One region of the Marinobacter sp. SBS5 genome, then DNA from elsewhere that is predicted to be linked to it. Evidence: predicted binding sites of a transcription regulator. Region 1 holds the regulator's gene; each other region holds the start of a gene.
What was found. Region 1 encodes sigma-54, which starts transcription at its own class of promoters, with help from an activator protein. Its sites were predicted from a motif close to ANTGGCATNNANNTTGCTNT; they were not measured.

Region 1 (6,996 bases):
CGATGGCTTGTTGCTCATCCGGACCATCGGCAATGAGTTCTACCGTTGTACCTTGGCTGGCAGCGAGCATCATTACTTGCATGATGTTCTTGGCATCGACCTTTCGGCCGTTTCGGCTGATCCAGACTTTGGATTCGTGCTGGGAAGCGGTGGCGACTAATTTTGCGGTCGCCCGAGCGTGCAAACCGAGTTTGTTAATGATGGTGACCGTTCGGCTGATCATGGTGAATCAGATTTCCCCTCTGGCCTGCAGATGGGGTAGTTCAGAATGGCGCACCTGTACGTTTCGGTACTTTGTGGCGAAGTGCTTTTTCAGTTGCTCCGACACGTACACCGATCGATGCTGGCCGCCCGTACAACCGATGGAAATGGTCATGTAGCTGCGGTTGCTGTCGGCGAACGAGGGCAGCCAAGAGTCAAGAAAGCCAATGATGTCGTTGACCATCTTTTGGCTCAAAGGCTCGCGCTCAAGAAAATTGATCACCGGTTGGTCGATGCCGGTGTACTTTCTCAGAGTAGTGTCCCAGTAGGGGTTGGGGAGGCACCGGACGTCGAAGACATAATCGGAATCGACCGGGACGCCGTGCTTGAAACCGAAGGATTGAACCAGTAGGGCGAGTTCCTGATCTTTGCGACCTGCAACCCGCTGCTTGACCATGTCGCGCAGCTCATACATGGACAGGCCAGTGGTGTTCACATAAAGATCGGCCAGTCTGGATAGCGGCTCGAGGAGAACTTTCTCGTTGGAAACGGCTTCCGGCAGCGAGGTCTTGTCATCGCTGAGCGGGTGCTTGCGGCGGGTCGCGTGGAAACGCTGCAGCAGAGTTTGTTCGTCGGCATCGAGAAAGATGATTTCCACTTCCATGCCGGTGCTTTTCAGCTGATGGTAGATCGCCTCAAAGTTCGCCAGCTCGCCGGACAGATTACGAGCGTCAATGCTGACCGCCATTTTACGCAGGCGGGTGGGCGCTTCCTGAGTGGTGGCCTCTTGAGTCAGTGGGGACAGAAGGCCGATGGGGAGGTTGTCTATGCAGTAGAACCCCAAATCCTCAAGTACGTGCAGCGCGGTACTTTTGCCCGAGCCTGAGCGGCCGCTGACGATGATCAGCTTCATAACGGTATTCCTCTCATGCTACGCGTTCTGCCCAAACTGTATCAGTTAGGGTTGGAAATCATGGCCTGGTGCAGGCTGCCGGCATCCTGACACTGGCGCAGTTTTTCGCAAAAAGAGCTTTCATTAAACTTCTCGGCAAGCTGACTGAGCAGCTCCAAGTGTTCGCTAGTCGCCTCTCTGGGGACAACCAGGGCGAAAACAATGTCAACCGGTTGGCTGTCGATGGAATCGAAGTCAACCGGTTCGGCCAGTGTCATCAATACGCCGATGACTCTATCCAGCCCGTCCAGACGGCAATGGGGGATAGCTATGCCTTCGCCAATACCGGTACTGCCCAGCCGCTCCCGCGACACCAGGTTGTTAAAGATATCTGTATCGTTGAGGCTTTCATCCTGTTGATGAATGTGTTCAGCGATAAACTCCAGTACACGCTTCTTGCTTGACGCCGCAACCCGGCACAGAGTCAGTTCTGGAGCCAGAATGTTGTCGATGGTCAGGGATGAATCGGTCATAGATCGACTTCATTTCCGTAAAAAAAAGGCTGCGGCCGGATACTCCTGCCGCAGCACGTCTTATTGAAACGCCCGGTTCGGTTTCACGCTAAAGAGCGCGTTAACCGTTACCTTGCATCCGAGCAACTGTTTTCTCTTTATGCTTGAGGATTTGGCGGTCGAGTTTGTCGACCAAGCCGTCGATAGCGGCGTACATATCCTCACTTTCAGCCTTTGCGTGAATTTCGCCACCAATTACGTGGAGGGTAGCTTCGGCCATCTGGCGAACTTTCTCAACTTGCAGTGTCACCTGACAATTACTGATGTGGTCAAAGTGTCTCTCAAGCTTATCAAACTTGGTGGTTACGTAATCCTTTAGTGCGGGAGTCAGTTCTACATGATGGCCTGAAATGTTGAGTTGCATAGGCTTCTCCTGTTGTCATATAGCCGGCTTTTGCCGGACTGAGTGTCAGCACCTCTTGTGCTGACGAATCCTTAAACCAAACGCTTACGCTCGTTCGAGGGAGGGATGTGCATCGCCTCTCTGTACTTGGCTACCGTACGTCGGGCAACATTGATTCCCTGTTCTCCTAGCATGGCTGCAATTTTGCTATCACTCAATGGCTTTTTTGGTGTTTCGTCGGCAATCAGTTTTTTGATCATCGCACGAATCGCCGTTGAGGAACATTCTCCACCCTCGGCAGTGCCCACGTGGCTGGAGAAAAAGTACTTGAGCTCAAAAATGCCCCGCGGGGTATGCATGTATTTTTGAGTGGTGACCCGGGATATGGTCGACTCGTGCATATCCACGGCCTGAGCGATGTCCGAGAGAATTAATGGTTTCATGGCTTCATCGCCATGGTCCAGAAAGCCCTGTTGGTACTCAACAATGCGAGTGGAAACTTTGAGCAAGGTCTCGTTGCGGCTCTGAAGGCTTTTGATAAACCACTTGGCTTCTTGCAGTTGGTCGCGCATGTAGGTGTTGTCAGCGCTGCTGTCGGCCCGCCGAATCAGCGAAGCATAGCTGGCGTTGACGCGAATGCGCGGCGCAATTTCCGGATTAAGCTCTACTCGCCAGCGACCTTCGTGCTTGCGCACGATGACATCCGGAATCACGTAGTCCGGTTCTGTGCGGTCGATGCTGTCGCCGGGGTTGGGATTCAGGCTGGTGATCACCGCCAACACTTCTTTCAATTGGTCTTCTTTCAAGCGGCTACGGCGCAGCAGCTGAGCATAATCCCGGTTGCCCAGTAAATGCAGGAATTGAGTAACCACCAATTTTGCCTGGCGCAACCAAGGGGTCTCAGGCGGCAGCTGGTTCAGCTGGATCATCAGGCAGTCTTGCAGGTCCTTGGCAAATACACCTGGAGGATCAAAATGCTGCAGTCGGCGCAGGACAGCCTGAACTTCGTCGAGTTCGAGCGGATCGTCTTCGGAATCTTCAAACAGGCCCGAATGGATCTCTTCGATGGATGACGTCAAATAGCCTCGGTCATCCACAGCATCCAGCAGAGCGTGTGCGATCGCCTGATCCCTTTCGCTTAACGGAGTCAGGTTCAGTTGCCACTCAAGATGGTCGTGTAGCGTTTCGCTCGGGGAGTTGCGGGTCTCGAAATCGGAGTCGTGTTCGTCTTCACCCCGGCTTGCAGGGGCTGGCGCCGATTGATAGATGTCGTCCCAAGCCGTATCGACAGGTAGGTCGTCTGGGATGGTGTCCGGCGTTTGGTCTTCGGCAGACCAGTCAGGCGCGGTTTCTGATTCGTCCCAATCCGAGCTTTGCGAGTCTGTGCTTTGGTCTTCTTGAGCAGCAGAAGCAGTCTCGTGCTGGTCGTCCTGGCTGCTTTCTCGCTGCTCATTCGAGTCGGTTTGATCGTCGTCCTCGGAGGTTTCCAGCATTGGGTTCGAATCGAGTGCCTGCTGAATTTCCTGCTGAAGGTCCAGCGTGGAAAGCTGCAGTAGCCGTATGGCTTGTTGCAGCTGGGGGGTCATGGTCAGGCTTTGGCCCATTTTAAGCTGTAATGAAGCTTTCATAACCATGGCTCAAAATCCATAACGTGCCTGTATCCTGATATATAGCATTGCTTGCGAATGAAAAAAATTGTTGTGTGCTGGTAACTTGCAGCGCATGCCCAACAATTTAAGCAAGTACCCTGCCGAGTTTACTTGCTAGCGTTCAGCAAAACAATCAGCCCGGCTTTCAGGTCTGCGATTGTCTATAGTCGGAACTCGTCTCCAAGGTAAACTTCTTTCACCTGCTGGTTGGCAAGAATGGCATCCGCGTTGCCCGATGCGATGATGTGGCCACCAGAGACAATGTAGGCATTCTCACAAATATCGAGCGTTTCGCGTACGTTGTGGTCGGTAATGAGAACGCCGATGCCTTTGTCGCGAAGATGTCGGATGATGTGTTTTATGTCGCTGACCGAAATAGGGTCAACTCCGGCAAAGGGCTCATCCAGAAGAATGAACGCGGGCTCCATAGCCAAAGCCCGAGCAATCTCTACCCGACGACGTTCACCGCCCGAAAGTGCCATACCCACGCTGTCGCGAATGTGGGTAATGTGAAACTCTTCGAGTAGCTCTTCCAGTTTGGCTTCGCGATCCGCTTTAGACAGCGATTTGCGAGTTTCCAGAATGGCCATAATGTTGTCGCGCACGGTCAGCTTGCGGAATACCGACGCTTCCTGAGGCAAATAACCGATGCCTTTTCGCGCACGTCCATGCATGGGGAGGGGGGTAATATCGTTGTTGTCTATGGTGATGCGGCCGTGGTCCGCGGGCACCAGTCCAACAATCATGTAAAAGCAGGTAGTTTTACCGGCACCGTTGGGGCCCAGCAGGCCAACAATTTCGCCGGAACGAATTTCCAGAGAAACGTCCAGAACCACTTTTTTCTGCTTGTAGCTTTTTGCCAGATTACTGGCCCTGAGAACTGCCATCAGAACCTTCCTGTTATTGACCTGAACTGCGCGGCTGAATCACCATTTCTACTCGGCCTGAGCCTTCACCCTCAACGTTGCCACCTTCTGCGGTGACCACCCGATTCACGGTGTCGTAGTGGATAATATCACCCCGAAAGGTGCTGCCACCTTGCTCGATCAAGGCTTCTCGCTCAAAGGTAAGCTGGCTGTCTTTCGCCGACCAGGTGATGTTCCGGGCTTCGGCATTGATGACGGCGGTTTCGTCCTGCGATGGCTGGCGGTAATGGGCGGGGCTGCCGCTCGCCTCAATTCTGCTCAGGCCTTGAGGGCTGCGATAAAGAACGACGCGTTCCGCATCCAGTTTAACGTTGCCTTGCACCAGTTCTACGGCTCCGGTGTAGATGGCTGTGCCAGCGCTGTCATCCAGGCGTGCAGAGTTGGCGCTGACTTTGATGGGCTCATCGGAGTCCAGCGTGAAGGCTGCTGCCGGGCTGGCCAGAAAAGCGGCTGCCATAATCAGCGGAAAAAGAAGTCGGTTACCTGATGGGATCATAATGCCCTTCCACTTGGGAATTGAGTTCCAGAATTCGGTCGTCTAGCCAGGCTTTCATGCCTGTTGCTTTGGTGGTTCCGTGGGGCTCGATGATGGTCACCGGTTGATCGGTGTACACGGTACCCTCGGTATTGTTCAGGGTTAGCTCGTTGGTTTTGAAGGTGGTATCAGAGCCTTGAAGCTGTCGATGGATGACAACGTTACCGTTCAGGTTAACTAGCCCATCGTCTTGCAGAAGGCTACCTTGATCCGCCTCAATATTCCACGGCACCGGGTCGCCTTCTCCATGCAGGGTGGCACGGGGCTTCTCCATGGCGGCGAGGTTGTTGCGTTCGAACTGCTCGATGCGAGGGCTGGTCATGCGAATTTTCGGGTTGCCCTGTGCGTCCCAGGTCCGGTAATCCGCCTGGATGATAAAACCGTCTGGCTCCGCCGGCCCGCGAAGCTCTTTGGCGTCGTCCTGACTGCCTGGTGGTTCCTCACTTTGCCACATGAGAAACAGGGTGGCTGCTATCGTGCCGCCCAACGCCAGCGTTCTGGCCCACGCTTTGCCTTTTCCGGGGCTGAACAGTCGAGTGATCACAGCGCTTCGCTCACATAGGGTGCGAGGGTTGTTGTGAGTCGGTCTTGCGACCAGAGAATCAGGTCGCAGGCTTCTCGCACTGCGCCACTGCCGCCGGCAACCGTGGTGCAGTAATCTGCATGCTGTCTAACCAGCCAGTAACCGTTCGGGACGGTGATACCAAGGCCGGCGAATTGCAGTGCAGGAAGGTCTGGCAAATCATCGCCCATGTAGGCGATCTGCTCTGGTGTGATGTCCATGTTGGCCACCAGCTCTTGCAGGGCAATTTTCTTGTCTTCCCGCCCTTGCATGAGGTGGCTGATGCCTAGGTCGTTCATGCGTTTTTCGGTTAGAGGAGAGCGCCTGCCGGTAATTACGGCAACGGTGATGCCAGCGTTCATCAGCTGCTTCAGCCCCAAACCATCCAGAATGTTGAAGGTTTTCAGTTCATCGCCGCTGGCGCTGAAATAGAGCTTGCCGTCACTCATTATGCCGTCAACATCAAAGGCGACCAGTTTGATGGTCGCTGCTTTGGTGCGGAGTTCATCGCTCCAGTGTTGGCTGAGTGGTGGTGTCAGTTCTGGCATCAGATAACCCCCGCCCGCAACAGGTCGTGCATGTTGATGGCGCCGACCAGATTGCCTTCGCTATCAGTCACCGGCAGGGCGTTGATTTTTAGCTCTTCCATAATGTTGAGCGCATCGGCCGCCAGCTGATCTGCCTGAATGGTTTTACCGTTGCGCGTCATGATCTGAGCGATGGCGGTGGTGTGCACATCAACGGATTTGTCCAAGGTTCGGCGCAGGTCGCCGTCGGTAAAGATGCCGGTCAGCTCGCCAGTGGCGTTCACGACGGTGGTCATGCCCAGACCTTTGCGGGTTATTTCCAGAAGTGCGCCGCTCAGGGTGGTGGTTTCAAGTACACGGGGAACCTTGTCGCCGGTGTGCATAATGTCGGAAACGCGCAGCAGTAGGCGTCGCCCCAGCCGGCCGCCCGGGTGAGAAAAAGCGAAGTCTTCCGCGCTGAACCCGCGGGCTTCCAGCAACGCGACTGCTAAAGCATCACCCATCACCAGTGTGGCCGTGGTGCTGGATGTGGGGGCCAACCCAAGTGGGCAGGCTTCACTGGCGACACTGACGTCCAGGTTGGCCTCGGCTTCTTTTGCGAGTAAAGAGTCCGGGTTGCCCGTCATGCTGATCAGGGGCGCGCCCATTCGCCGGATTAAAGGTAGAATAGTGACGACTTCGCTGGTGCTGCCGCTGTTGGAGATGGCGATAACCACGTCTTGCGGGGTGATCATGCCGAGATCACCGTGGCTGGCTTCACCCGGGTGCACGAAAAAAGAGGGCGTGCCG
Region 2 (6,996 bases), on a different contig from region 1:
CCGGCCAACTCGGTTCCCAAACCAAACTCTTGCAGCCGTTCACTTAACAGCTGCTGCACGGCGTTTTTGCCCCCTCCCTCTGAGGGCGCGCGCGCATCTGCAGCCGGTGCGGCTTGAGCGCCCATCAACTCACGCAAAGAGCTGATCTCGGCTTTCATCGCAGCCAACTCGTCAGAGTAACCCGGCGACTGTTGCGAGCCTCGCACGCCAGAACCCTGACCAGTTACTAAACTCGCCGAAACATCCGCTTCGTATTCAACATCCTCGTGCAGCGACACCTGAGGATACCTGGCACCTGACGCTGCACGCTTTTCCCGAACTTCCTGAATCCGGCTGCGAGTTCGGCTCAGCTCATCCTCAAGCCGGCGATGCTGGTCTGCCTGCATTTCAGCCAAACGGGAGCCGTTAGTGGCTTCCGCCGCTTTCTCACCCAAACTTTGGCGAGCCATGTTTTCGTCATAATCCAGAGCCGTCACAATTTCGACGCCCCCATCCACCCGGCGATTGGACAAAATAACGGCATCCGGCCCCATTTCGTGACTGACCTGCTTCAGGGCCTCGGCCATGGACTGAGCAAAAAACCGTTTAACTTTCATAACTTCCATCCTCTATCGCCGAGATGAACTCAGCTGACCGCGTTGCTTTATCCGCCATTACTGACCGACAGAAGCAACGATCGTGATCTGTTTGTTATCCGGAATCTCTTGGTACGAAAGCACGTGCAAGCGCTCTACCCCGTAGCTGGCAAACTTCGCCAAGCCAGGCCGCAACGGCCCGGAGACCAACAGAATGGCTGGCTTGCCTAACATTTCCTGGCGCTGCACGCTGTCTTGCAGCGAACGTTGCAGCTTTTCCACCATGTTGGGCTCTAGCACCATGCCAATATCATCCTGTCCGCCGGATTGTTGACTCTGCTGAACAGACTTAAGCAACATCTGTTCCAAGTCAGGATCCAGAGTGATCACCGGGATTTCGGCATCATTGCCACAAATGCTTTGCACGATCATTCGGCGCAGCGACTGGCGTGCTAACGTGGTAAGCAGTTTCGGATCCTGACTCTTCGGATGAACATTGACGATAGCCTCGGCGATCGAACGCATGTCACGAACAGGCACTTCTTCTTTCAGTAAATTCTGCAGCACTTTGAGTAATATGCTGATGGAGATGGTGGTGGGCACCAACTCTTCCGCCAGTTTTGGGGAGATTTTTTCAAGCTGATCCAGCCACTTTTGCGCCTCGTCGTGGCCAATCAATTCGTGCGCATGCTTCTGGAGAATCTGATTCAGGTGCGTGGCCACCACGGTACTGGCATCTACTACAGTATAACCAAGCGTCTGGGCCTGATCTTTTTGCTCAGACTCAATCCAGATGGCATCCAAACCAAACGCAGGGTCTTTCCCAGCGATACCCTCGACTTTTCCGAACACCTGCCCCGGGTCAATGGCCAGTTCGCGCTCGGGATGAATCTCGGCCTCGGCAATGGTGACGCCCATCAGCGTTATTCGATACACGTTCGGCATCAGATCCAGGTTGTCCCGGATGTGCACGGACGGCATCAGAAAGCCCATATCTTGGGACAATTTTTTCCGCACACCCTTTATGCGACTAAGCAACTGGCCACCCTGGGACTTATCCACCAAAGGAATCAACCGGTAGCCAACCTCCAGCCCGACAATGTCGACGGTCGCGACATCATCCCAACCCAACTCACGGGTTTCTCCCAGCGCCGGCAAGGCTTGCCCGTCACCACCGCGATCAGGAACAACCTCGCCACCCTGGCGAGGCACCGCACCGGGCATACCACCCCGCCCGGCAAACACACCGTCTTCCTCGACCGTTTGACTCTGCTTTTTCCAAACAAACCAAGCGGCCACAGCAGCCAGCAATCCCAGCCCAAGGAATGCCACATGAGGCATTCCCGGAATCAGGCCCAACAAAATCAAAATGCCCGCTGCGATACCCAGCGCTTTAGGCGCGCTGAACATCTGCTGGAGAATCTGCCCGCCCATATCCTGACTGGAGGTCACTCGGGTCACCATAATGGCGGCGGCAGTGGATAACAGCAGCGAAGGAATCTGAGCAACCAGACCATCACCAATGGTCAGCAGCGCATAGCGCTCCATCGCGAGCGTAAAGTCCAGGCCGTGCTGAACCATACCAATGGCCACACCACCGATGATGTTAATGGCCAGAATGAGCAAGCCGGCAACCGCATCGCCTTTAACAAACTTCGATGCACCGTCCATGGAACCGTAGAAATCGGCTTCCTGAGCAATTTCTGAACGACGAGCTTTAGCCTCTTCCTGATTGACCAAACCCGCGTTGAGGTCCGCATCAATGGCCATTTGCTTACCCGGCATGGCATCCAGCGTGAAGCGCGCGCTCACCTCGGACACCCGGCCGGCACCCTTGGTCACCACCAGGAAGTTAATGATCATCAGTATCGCGAACACCACCAAACCAACAGCGTAGTTGCCACCAATCAACACGGCACCAAAGGACTCAATCACCTTACCAGCGGCATCGCCACCTTCATGACCATTGAGAAGAACAATCCGGGTAGACGCTACGTTCAAACCAAGGCGAAGCAGCGTTGCGACCAACAGCACCGTCGGGAAGGAAGCAAATTCCATAGGCCGAAGCGCATAAACACACACCAGCAAAATAACAATCGACAGAGTGATGTTGAAAGTGAAAAAGACGTCCAACAAAAAAGCGGGCACGGGCAAGATCATCATGCCCAACAAACCCATCAGCATCAGCGGGACACCGAGATTCCCTCGCGTCAGAGTTTTGACGTTATTCAGAACGAACGCTCTGTCCATACTGCCTGCTTCTCCGGATCACTGTACTTTGAGGCCATTTGGGGTAACCACCGGGTCGAAAATCTGACGCGACACCCCTGCATGAATACCGTGTCGCAAGATCTGTACCATCCCCTATAAATTTTATGATTTCTCGCCAACAGATCGCCTGACGTGAGCGCCTGGATACGGTATCCTTTCGCCGTTTGACTGATCAAAATCCAAGCCAGAAAATCCGAACCCACAGGTGACCCCGATGCCTATCCACGAAGTGAAGCACCCACTGATCCAACACAAGCTCGGCCTAATGCGCCGCTCAGACATCAGCACCAAAAATTTTCGTGAACTGGCTCAAGAAGTTGGCGCACTGCTGACCTACGAAGCGACTAAAGATTTCACCCTGCAGGAAGAAACGATTGACGGCTGGGCCGGACCGGTAACGGTAGAACAAATACACGGTAAAAAGATCACCATTGTCCCCATCTTAAGAGCAGGCTTGGGCATGCTGGATGGTGTACTCAGCCTGATCCCTGTCGCACGAGTAAGCGTTGTCGGTCAGATCCGTAACGAAGACACTCTCGAGGCGGAAACCTATCTGGAAAAACTGGTAGGTGAACTGGACCAACGTACCGCGCTGATCATCGACCCAATGCTTGCCACTGGCGGTTCCATGATTTCCACCATCGACTTGCTTAAACAAGCCGGCAGCACCGAAATCCGCGCTCTGGTCTTGGTTGCTGCACCGGAAGGCGTCGAAAAAGTCCTGGAAAAACACCCGGACGTTTCCATCTACACAGCCTCCGTCGATGATTGCCTGAACGAAAAAGGCTACATCCTGCCGGGTCTCGGCGATGCGGGAGACAAGATCTTCGGCACCAAACAGAAGGATGTTTAAGAATGCAGGACATCACGACTGACTCAACCTGGAAACAGGCCATAGCCGGGTCGCAAATGCTATTAGTCGCCTTCGGCGCACTGGTACTGATGCCACTGATCACCGGGCTTGATCCGAACGTTGCGCTGTTCACAGCCGGTATCGGCACACTGATCTTCCACGTCGTGACTGGCGGTCAGATCCCTATCTTCCTGGCCTCCTCCTTCGCCTTCATTGCCCCGATTATGGCCGCCAAAAGCCAGTTCGGTCTGCAAGAAACCCTAGGCGGCCTAATGGCAGCGGGTATCCTCTACATCATCCTCTCCGGCGTCATCCGCTTGCGCGGAACCGGCTTCGTCACACGCCTGCTGCCGCCGGTGGTGATTGCTCCGGTGATCATGACCATCGGCTTGGGCTTGGCCCCCGTTGCCGTGCACATGGCCTCCGGCCGCACCGGTGATGGCGGCACACAACTCGTGCCAGAAGACACCGCACTGGTGATCGCGATGATCTCACTGCTGGTGACCATCATCATGACCGTCTGGGCAAAAGGCATCTTCCGCCTGATCCCGATCATGATCGGCATCATCGTTGGCTACATCCTCTCCGCCTTCGCCGGCATCGTCGACACCACCGCCATCCAAGAAGCCGCCTGGTTCGCCGTCCCGAACTTCGTCGCACCCGCCTTCAGCTGGGGTGCCGTCTTGTTCATGATCCCGGTCGCAATCGCCCCGGCCATCGAACACATCGGCGACGTACTGGCCATTGGCAACGTCACCCGCAAAAACTACCTAGAAAAACCCGGCCTGCACCGCACGTTGCTGGGCGACGGCCTAGCCACCAGCGCTGCTTCCATGCTCGGCGGACCACCCAACACCACCTACTCAGAAGTCACCGGCGCAGTCATGCTGACCCGCAACTTCAACCCGAAAGTCATGTGGTGGGCCGCAGGCACAGCCATCGTACTGGCCTTCGTCGGAAAATTCGGCGCAGCCCTGCAAACCATCCCGGTCCCCGTCATGGGCGGCATTCTGTGCCTGCTGTTCGGCTCCATCGCAGTGGTCGGCCTGAACACCCTGATCCGCCACCAAGTCGACCTGTCCCAGTCCCGTAACCTCGTTATCGTGGGCGTCACACTGGTCTTCGGCATCGGCAACATGGTGTTGGGAACGCTGGAAGGCATTGCACTGTGCGCAGTCGTCGCGATTGTATTGAACTTGGTACTCCCCGGCGAGAAAGAAGCATGGGGCAAACGAATTCAAGAGGGCAGCGTAGAATAACTCGCCCTCAGTAATTCCTATACTGGCCAAGCCAGGAAGTGCGGCGCTGGGCCGCCCTCCCAAAAATATCGAAGGCCAAGGATGGCCTGAGAAAAGCGCGCATGGGTGAGGCAAGCGTTTATGAAGCGAAGCTTCATGCGCAGCCGAACGACAGCAATCTACGATTGCTGGCCGGACCCGCTTGCGGGGGCTAGTAGCGGTTTTTGGGAGGGAGGTCTAGTGCCACACAGCACCAAACTTTCAGGCTACTTTTGCCCCACTCCCCCAAGAAAAATCAAAGATCGCGCCGCATCTCCGGCGGAATAGGAAAGTCCGGCATCCCAGGCTTAGGCCCACGCCCTTTCCGGAACTGCCGCAACTGAAACACATAAGCCAACACCTGAGCGATCGCCATATACAGCCCGTCAGGAATCTCCTCACCAATATCCGAATTATAATAAACCGCCCGAGTCAAAGGCGGCGTACGCAACACCTCCACCTTATACTCCCGAGCCACCTCCATAATCTTGAACGCCACCTCATCAGCGCCCTTCGCCACCACAACCGGTGCCCCCATCGCATCCTGATCGTACTTCAACGCCACCGCATAATGCGTCGGGTTGGTAATCACCACATCCGCCGTTGGCACATCCTGCATCATCCGGCGCTGGGCCATCTCTCGCTGCAGCTGACGAATCTTACCCTTAACTTCCGGCTTACCCTCAGAATCCTTGTACTCGTCCTTCACCTCTTGCTTCGTCATCCGAAGCTTCTTCTGATGGTCATAAATCTGAAACGGCACATCAATCATCGCGATAATGATCGTGGCGCAAGACAACACCAGAAAACTCCAACCCAGCGTCCACAGCACATGCTCCATCGCCGGCACCACCGGCTCCTCCGCAATGCTCAACAAATCATCCGTGCGCAAGTTAAGAATCAGGATCGCAATCGACAATACCAAGCCCACCTTGGCAATGGCCTTCACCAGCTCGATGAGCGAACGCATGGAAAACATCCGCCCCAGGCCCTTGATCGGATCCATCCGATTGGCTTTAGGTGCAATGGCTTTAGCACTGAACAACAAGCCACCAATACCAATCGAACCGGCAATAGCGGCAATCAGGAGCAAAATCAGAATGGGAGACAGTGCCAGTGCGGCCTCCTTGGCCGAGACAATCAACTGAACACTCATGTGACGGGTATCGAAAATCGCTGCGCGCTCAATCACAAAAGCATCACGCATGATGCCCTCGAACGTTGCCGCCAGTGAGGTACCAAACATCAGCAAACCGCCCGCACCCGCGAGCAGCACCGCCATCGTGGCCAACTCTTTCGATCGGGCAGCCTGGCCATCCTCCCTGGCTTTCTCAAGCCTTCGGGGGGTAGGCTCTTCGGTTTTTTCCTGACTGTTGTCGTTCTCTTCGGCCATCGTCAACGCCCCTGCAATTGACGCATAAAATCGAACGTCTCACGCGTGTACTGATCAAAGTGCGGCAGAAAGTTTCCATGCAACACCCAGATGGCGAACAAACCAAAAATCAGACCAATAGGAAAACCCAACGCAAAAATGTTCATCTGAGGCGCCGCCCGTGTCATCACCCCGAACGAGATGTTAACAATCAGCACCGCCGTCACGGCCGGCAACGCCAGCAGCATAGCCGAGGCAAACATCCAACTGATGCGATGCGCCAGCGCCCAAACCCCACTTTGCCCCAATCCTTCCAAGCCTATCGGCATGGTATGAAAGCTTTCAATGAAAATCTCAAACGCCACCAAGTGGCCATTCATCAGCAAAAACAGCAAAGTGATGGTAATCGTATAAATCTGCGCCAGAACCGGTACGTTCACGCCGTTGGCCGGATCCACCATAGATGCAAACCCCAAACCCATCTGCATAGCAATCATTTGCCCAGCGATAACAAACAGCTGCCACAAAGCCGTCAATGCAAAACCCAACCCCACACCAATGAGGATTTGCTGGAGCGTGATCACCACAGCGTCTGCGCTCAGCGCTTCAACCTGAGGAACTTCGGGAATCATCGGGACGATCAGAATG
Region 3 (6,996 bases), 620 kb from region 1:
GATTCACGGGGAGCTATAGCGAAGCTGCCGGGTTAGGGTTGCTTGGAGGTATTTACTCGCTCGCCGTTTTAATTCCGGGGATAGCGGTTACCGTTCGTCGGCTTCATGACACGGGGCGGAGTGGCTGGTGGTTTTTGATTGTACTTGTCCCGGTTATCGGTGCACTTGCGCTGCTGGTGTTTATGGTTCTGGACAGTAAGCCAGGGCAAAACCAGTACGGCTCGAATCCGAAGGAGGCCGCTGCCTAAGACGTTCAGCGGAGGTGCGTTCGCCCCTCCGCTAAACAAAATCGCTCGTTAGGAAGGATAGGCCCCATGAAAAACAAACGATCAATAGGCGTTGTTCTCTTCCCCGGATTTGAGCTTCTCGATGTATTTGGCCCGCTTGAGATGTATGGCCAGGCACCGGGCCATTTCGAGATCCAGTTGGTGTCGGAAGAAGGCGGTGAAGTGGCCAGCGCTCAGGGGCCGAGGTCGGTCGCTGATGTGGCATTTTGCGATGCACCGAACTTCGATATTCTTTTGGTGCCGGGTGGCATAGGAACGCGGGCGGAAGTTTTGAACGACGTATTCCTTCAGTGGGTTGTGGATCAATCCAAATCCTGTGAATACGTTACCTCCGTGTGCACGGGCAGCGCATTGCTGGCAAAGGCCGGAATACTGGATGGCGTGAGGGCCACAACCAACAAGAAAGCGTTTGATTGGGCCACGTCTCAAGGCGAGCGGGTTCACTGGGTAAAAGAAGCGCGTTGGGTTGAGGATGGTCGGTTTATTACGTCTTCCGGCGTATCGGCTGGAATCGATATGACCTTGGCTCTGATTCAGAAAATGCTTGGCCCGGAAATGGCGAAAGACATCGCAACATGGACCGAATACGAATGGCATAGCGACTCGAGCTGGGATCCATTTGCGCGATTCTATGGGCTCGTTTAACGGATAATCGTTGGAGCTGGGCTTGTGCCCAGCCGCTGATTTTGATGCTGCCTGCACACCTCTGAAAGCCTACAAAAAGTAATCTTCCTCAAGTGCATTGATGATTCTGCTGCTCATAGCCTGAGTCGTTCGCTCGACATACTCTTTGTACTCTTCCGCTAGACTCCCGTAGTAAAAAAAATGAGTCAGTATTTTGCTACTGCCATCGAAAAAGTAGTCTTTTGCCGGAGCGCCATATTCGTAGGCCTCGACACGCACATGATATTCCGTTGTCGCGGTGTTGGGCAGAATAAACGCAGAGAGAATGTTGAAGGCTCCCGTGATCAAGTCTGCGCCAGTATGCTCCAGACTACATTCCGAACTAAGAAACAGCGAGAGATCCGCATTGTCTTCGGTTTCTGCTTCAACGTAGTTCAATGATGCAAAGCGACTTTTTAGCTCTTCGATGAGTATGCCGTCATGACAGGTGGGGTCGCTGTTGCTTGCGCTGGCGATGTAGACGCTCTCTTTGCCGGTTACGGCTTCCGAGTTGAAACCTTTATCGCTTGGCGGGAACGCGATGGCGCAGCCTAGCAAAGACTGCGTCAGAGCCAGCAGTAGCAGGTACTTCATGACGATTGCCCTTCTGTTGTTTGTATTCGCAGGTATGAACGATTTGAACCACGCAGCGATATTGCTGATTGCGGTTTTCTACGCATTCGTCAGAATCCAAAAGGTTCGTGTTAAAGGGGGCTTTTTACGGCTGCTTTTGATATGAAGGTTGAGTATTACATGAAATCTAGTCGCGATCAGCTTTTTTGTAGGTGGTAATACCGACACTTGCTTGTCTTGGAGAACGGGAGGAAAAATTGTTCATAGCCGAACTCATGGAGCTAAAACCGCTTAGCCTGACCTACAAAGATGAGCTGTTCACTCTCATTAACACCAACCGCCAACACCTGCGCGAGTGGTTGCCCTGGGTCGATCTAACCAAGTCCCCTGCCGACACGGAATCCTTTCTCGAATCCGCCATCAATCAATATCAATCCGGCCAAGGCCCGCAGTACGCCATTTTCTCCGATTCGGCTTTATGCGGTGTGTGCGGTTTTCATCCGTTCGATTTGTCTAATCGCACTGGCAGCATCGGATATTGGTTGGGTGAAGCCTGTTCGGGTAAAGGCATCATGGCGAGAGCGGTGCAGGCGCTGGTTGAACAAGGCTTTCGGGAATACGATTTGAACCGAATCGAGATTGCCTGCGCCACCGGTAATACTAAAAGCCGAGCCATTCCGGAGCGTTTGGGGTTCAAGCTTGAAGGCGTGTTTCGGGAGCGGGAGTATGTGAACGGCCGCTATCTCGATCAGGCGATTTACTCGATGCTGGCCTCAGAGTTTCAAGCGCAGAGTTAAAGTGGAGCGCCCACTCGCTGACTTTGATGCTAGCTGCCAAGCTCTGAAATCCTACAAAAAGTAATCTTCCTCAAGCGCATTGATGATCCTGCTGCTCATCGCCGGCGTGGACTGCTCCACGTATTCTTTATGCTTGTCCGCGAGTTGCCCAAAGTAAAACGGATGCGTCAGCACTTTGCTGCTGCCATCGAAAAAATAGTCTTTTGCCGGCGCGCCGTGTTCGAAGGCCTCGACACGAACCTCGTATTCCGTTGTTGTGGTAATGGGCAGAATGAAGAAAGAGGCAATGGGGAAGATCATCGTGGCCATATCTGCGCCGGTTTGTTCCACGCCGCACTCTGAATCGAGAAAAAGCGCGAGATCCGCTTTATATTCGGATTCGGCTTCAACGTAGTTCAATGCCTCAAAGCGACCTTTCAGCTCTTCGATGAGCCTGCTGTCATGACAGGCGGGGTTGCTGTTGCTTGCGCTGGCGATGTAAACGCTTTCTTTGCCGGTTACGGCTTGTTGGTTGAAGCCTTTGTCACTGGGCGGGAACGCGATGGCGCAGCCTAGCAAAGACTGCGTTAGAGCCAGAAGTAGCAGGTACTTCATAACGATTGCCCTTCTATTGTTTGTATTCGCAGGTATGAACGATCTGAACCACGCAGCGATATTCCTGATTGCGGTTTTCTACGCATTCTTTCTTTTCCATGTTCGGGTCGCCCAGCGTACTGATCTTGCCCCGGTAGTTTTCTCGGCATGACTGTCGGGCCTGGGTGTCGGCATTGGTGGCCGCCAGGTTCAGAGCTTGGTCATAAGGGAAGTGCATATCAGTTGTTCCGCGGGCCTGGATTTCTGCCGTGGCCGTTTTGCGGGGCGCTCTGGTTGCCGTTGGCTTGGCTGCGGCCGGAGTTTTCGGGCGGCTTTGAGTTGAGCTGCCAGAAGGCTGGTTTTGGGGTGGCGTGGTTTGTGTTGATTGCGGCTGATGAGTTACAGGGCTGTTAACGGTATAAACCGGTGCTTTATAGGGTGTTGTGAGCGGGTCATAACTGGCTGTGGGCATGTTATCCGCGGCTTTGGCTGCTGATGAAATCGCACTGCTCCAATCCGCTTCTGCGGCGCTGTTGATAACGATAGCAACGGGCGCTAAGACACCATAAAGCGTTTTGCTGACGGCTTTCATAACAATGGTGCTACCGTTTATATCTTCGTCGTTTTTCACCGTTTCCAGTTCACGTGTGACATCCAGGCCGTTGGCCTCTTTGATCAAGAGATCAAATATACGGATGCTTCGGGAGATGGCATCGGTCGCGATGGCGGTTACCGTTCCACAGTTTATCCAGTCTTTGACATCGGAGAACGTTGAAACTTCGTGGCGGCCGTTTGTCTCGATCTCCACATCGAATAACGTTTGGGGAGTCCGTTCCAGAGTCGCCAACGTGAAATGGGTGTCGAGCGTGCCTTCTGAGGTGTGGCTGAATTTGGTATTGAGACACTCCACACCGCTTTCTGAAGGGGAGGCCTTAATTTTTAAAATGTACAGCTTGTCGCGAGAGCCGCTGAAAAGGCTGCGGTTGCCCTGTAGCTTCTCTTTGGCGACAGTCTGTAGCTCCGCCAGAACATCGCCGTCGGCAGAGTCGTAACCATCATTAATGCCGTAAATCGAAACGCGGGCCAGGGTGCCGTCGTAAGCGGAGGTTTCGAGGTCTTCTCCTTCGAACTGAATGCTCTTGTTGCTGCTGCAGCCGCCAAATGTCAGTAGTAGAGTCAGTATGCAAATGGTTCGCTTTAAAGAGGTCATTCTTCGGCCGCTTTTGGTATGAAGGCTGAGTATTGCATGAAATTTGGTCGCGATCAGCTTTTTTGTAGGTGGTAATACTTATCTCTGTTATTGCTCAACCTGAACCTGAACCTGAACCTGAACCTGAACCAACGCGTCGCCGGCGAATTGGAAGGTATTTGCCTGTGGGGTGGGTGCAGAAGATCGCGATGCCTGGATGTTGTGTATGCAGAATGGTGCGGGTGTCGTTGCCTTTAAGGCGTTCGATATAATGTTCTGTGTTGGACGGTAGGGATGATGAGGCAAACCCCTGAATGCGAGTTTTGGCTCGCATTCAGGGAGTGGCCTGTCACAGGGGTCATCCAGAATAGATGTTCAGGAGGTGGCGTTCAGCTTTCTCCGGCGAGAGATGCCTAAGCCCAGTAGGCCAAGGCCTAGAAGGGCCAATGAGCCAGGTTCGGGCACGCTGACAGGATCGCCGGGGTTACCTGGGTCACCGGGGTCGGAAACAGACCGGCCAAAGCGGAGGTCATCGAAGCCTAGAATGTCGTTGGTCGCGTTGAAGGTCACGCTGGATATGAGCTGGCCGAAATCAATAAAGCCCACGAAAGCGCCACCGCCGCCAGTCGCTGACGGAAAATCAATGGTTTGAGTGGCTGAGGAGCCGTCGACATATGTGATCGTTTGCTGAGGCACAATGTCAGTCTGAAGGCCGTTTACATAGAAACCAAATGCATCTACCGGATCCGTAAAGCTAAAGGTTACCATTCCGCCATAAAGCAATCGGAAAAAGCCTCCACCCGGCGTTGTATTAAAGCCACACGGTGCCCCGCAGCCAGAATTGTTCGTGGTGCTGCCTCCGGTTATTGTGAGATTGCTTGGAAGCGGTGACTCAAAATCGTAGGTGTCGAGTGCGCCTGCGACAGATAGGAAGTCGCTGGCTGCGGCTTGAGAATTCACCATTTGCGCTAGCGAAGACACATTATTGTCGGCTGCAATGTATGTGACCGGCACTGCTTGAGCGGTTAACGCAAACATCAATAAGGGAGCTGTCGATAATAGTGCTAGTTTGGTTTTCATGGCCTTTCTCCATCGGCAAAAGGGAAAGCTTTACAGAGCTTTTTCGTTCTTTTTGCAGCTGTGAAGCTTAACTTTTGGAATGCAAGCTTGAAGCCAGTTTAGGTGTAAATGCCAACTATCAGGGGTTTGCAAATAAAAAAATGTATTGGTAATGCATAAGTGTTAAAGATCTCGACACAAAGGATTGAGCATAAATTTGCTGCGCCTTGCATAAACATTCTACGTTGATTCTTCCGATGTAAACTGCTGGTTTATAGTTGTTTTCAGGCCTTTCTGGGTCAGCAATGTGCAGCAGGCCAAGAGCCGGTTTTAGTATTACGCGATCGTTTGGAGAACAAGTTGCTCATAGCCGAATCCCTCGAGCTGAAATTGCTCAGTTTGGACCACAAAGACGAGCTATTCCCCCTCGTAGACAGCAATCGCGAACACCTGCGCGAATGGTTGCCCTGGGTCGATGCAACCCAGTCGCCGGTAGATTCCGAATCCTTCCTCGAATCGGCAATTAACCAATTCCAATCCGGCCAAGGCCCGCAGTACGCCATTTTCTCGGGCTCGATTTTATGCGGGGTGTGCGGCTTTCATCCTTTCGATTTGGCAAATCGCACCGGTAGCCTTGGGTATTGGCTGAGCCAATCTTATTCAGGCAAGGGCATCATGGCGCTGGCGGTGAAGGCACTGGTCGAGCAGGGTTTTCGGGAGCGGGAGTATTTGTATGGCCGGTATGTCGATCAGGCGATGTACTCGATGCTGGCCTCAGAGTTTTCCGGCTAACAGAGCGCTTCGTCGCTCAAGCTGGTGTTCCGCCAAAATATGGTGCACCCCCAGCGAGAGAACTACTCTTTATTTTGTGAGTTTTCTTCTATAAGCCGCTGCAGCGGCTATTCGGCATGAAGCGGGTGAGCTTCAAGGGGGAAGTGATGGACTACGTAGAAGGCTTTGTGGCCGCAGTGCCTACCAAGAATAAAGCAGAGTACATTCGCCATGCTACGGAAGCGGCGCAGTTGTTTAAAGAGCACGGCGCCACCCGGTTGGTTGAGTGTTGGGGCGACGATGTGCCGGCAGGCGTAAAAACATCCTTCCCGCTGGCGGTGCAATGCCGTGAAGACGAAACCGTGGTGTTTTCTTGGGTGATCTGGCCGTCCCGGCAGGTAAGAGATGTTGGCATGAAGGCGATTGGGGAAGATATCCGCATGCTGGAAAACCCGATGCCCTTTGATGCCAGCCGGCTGATTTACGGTGGTTTTGAGATGGTAGTGAACCAGTAGTGCGCTCTAGGCACTACCCCCCAAAGTGGTGCCCCACGGGTTAACGAACTACCCTAAACTTAATGATGTTCGTTCTCTGAGCTGTTTTCGTGACTGGTCTGTATAGAGCCAGCGGCTGTGTCGGCATAGGGGATGGTGCACTTCCTGCCGCTCTGTACGGAGTGTGAGCAACAACGAGGCACGTATTCGGAAGGCATTGCTTGGCATTGTTATTGACCAACAAATGCTGGAGAACGGCCATGCAAGATGCTCAAAAAACCAAGTACCTCAGTGTTGCCCTGTATGTCTTCGGGGTGATTTTCATAGTTGGTGTCCCCGCCATGATGATGGTTGTTTGGCCCTCCGGTTGGAGCTGGGAACCGGCGCAGCCCGAATACGAACAAATGATCATGGGTATGTACATTACGCTCGGCGTGTTTTTGATTCGTGCTGCTAAAGCACCGATGGAACATGCCAGTCTTATCTGGTTTACTATTTGGTCCAGTGTTGTGCACGCTGGCATTATGCTCGTGCAAGCGCTTATGGATGAAGCCGAGCGCGCGAACCTATTGGGCGATATTCCAGCCTTG

Region 2: flhA (flagellar biosynthesis protein FlhA) is a predicted target of sigma-54. The motif match lies at 2,918-2,937, and genes of this name have one in related genera.
Region 3: ACNQ6O_RS01550 (PEP-CTERM sorting domain-containing protein) is a predicted target of sigma-54. The motif match lies at 5,241-5,260, and genes of this name have one in related genera.

What each region holds. Positions count from the first base shown of each region.
Region 1 is NZ_JBLWAZ010000001.1:943,276-950,271, forward strand. Features, by position in the region: gene ACNQ6O_RS04515 (HPr family phosphocarrier protein) at 1-223, opposite strand, end outside; gene rapZ (RNase adapter RapZ) at 230-1,114, opposite strand; gene ptsN (PTS IIA-like nitrogen regulatory protein PtsN) at 1,156-1,626, opposite strand; gene hpf (ribosome hibernation promoting factor) at 1,727-2,029, opposite strand; gene ACNQ6O_RS04535 (RNA polymerase factor sigma-54) at 2,101-3,642, opposite strand; gene lptB (LPS export ABC transporter ATP-binding protein) at 3,819-4,544, opposite strand; gene lptA (lipopolysaccharide transport periplasmic protein LptA) at 4,558-5,079, opposite strand; gene lptC (LPS export ABC transporter periplasmic protein LptC) at 5,063-5,662, opposite strand; gene kdsC (3-deoxy-manno-octulosonate-8-phosphatase KdsC) at 5,659-6,228, opposite strand; gene ACNQ6O_RS04560 (KpsF/GutQ family sugar-phosphate isomerase) at 6,228-6,996, opposite strand, start outside.
Region 2 is NZ_JBLWAZ010000003.1:467,225-474,220, forward strand. Features, by position in the region: gene flhF (flagellar biosynthesis protein FlhF) at 1-596, opposite strand, end outside; gene flhA (flagellar biosynthesis protein FlhA) at 654-2,825, opposite strand; gene upp (uracil phosphoribosyltransferase) at 3,061-3,699, shown strand; gene ACNQ6O_RS09270 (uracil-xanthine permease family protein) at 3,702-4,958, shown strand; gene flhB (flagellar biosynthesis protein FlhB) at 5,233-6,369, opposite strand; gene fliR (flagellar biosynthetic protein FliR) at 6,372-6,996, opposite strand, start outside.
Region 3 is NZ_JBLWAZ010000001.1:326,023-333,018, forward strand. Features, by position in the region: gene ACNQ6O_RS01520 (DUF805 domain-containing protein) at 1-248, shown strand, start outside; gene ACNQ6O_RS01525 (DJ-1/PfpI family protein) at 315-932, shown strand; gene ACNQ6O_RS01530 (hypothetical protein) at 1,002-1,544, opposite strand; gene ACNQ6O_RS01535 (GNAT family N-acetyltransferase) at 1,781-2,320, shown strand; gene ACNQ6O_RS01540 (hypothetical protein) at 2,372-2,914, opposite strand; gene ACNQ6O_RS01545 (hypothetical protein) at 2,928-4,103, opposite strand; gene ACNQ6O_RS01550 (PEP-CTERM sorting domain-containing protein) at 4,458-5,162, opposite strand; gene ACNQ6O_RS01555 (GNAT family N-acetyltransferase) at 5,502-5,933, shown strand; gene ACNQ6O_RS01560 (DUF1428 domain-containing protein) at 6,080-6,427, shown strand; gene ACNQ6O_RS01565 (DUF6632 domain-containing protein) at 6,667-6,996, shown strand, end outside.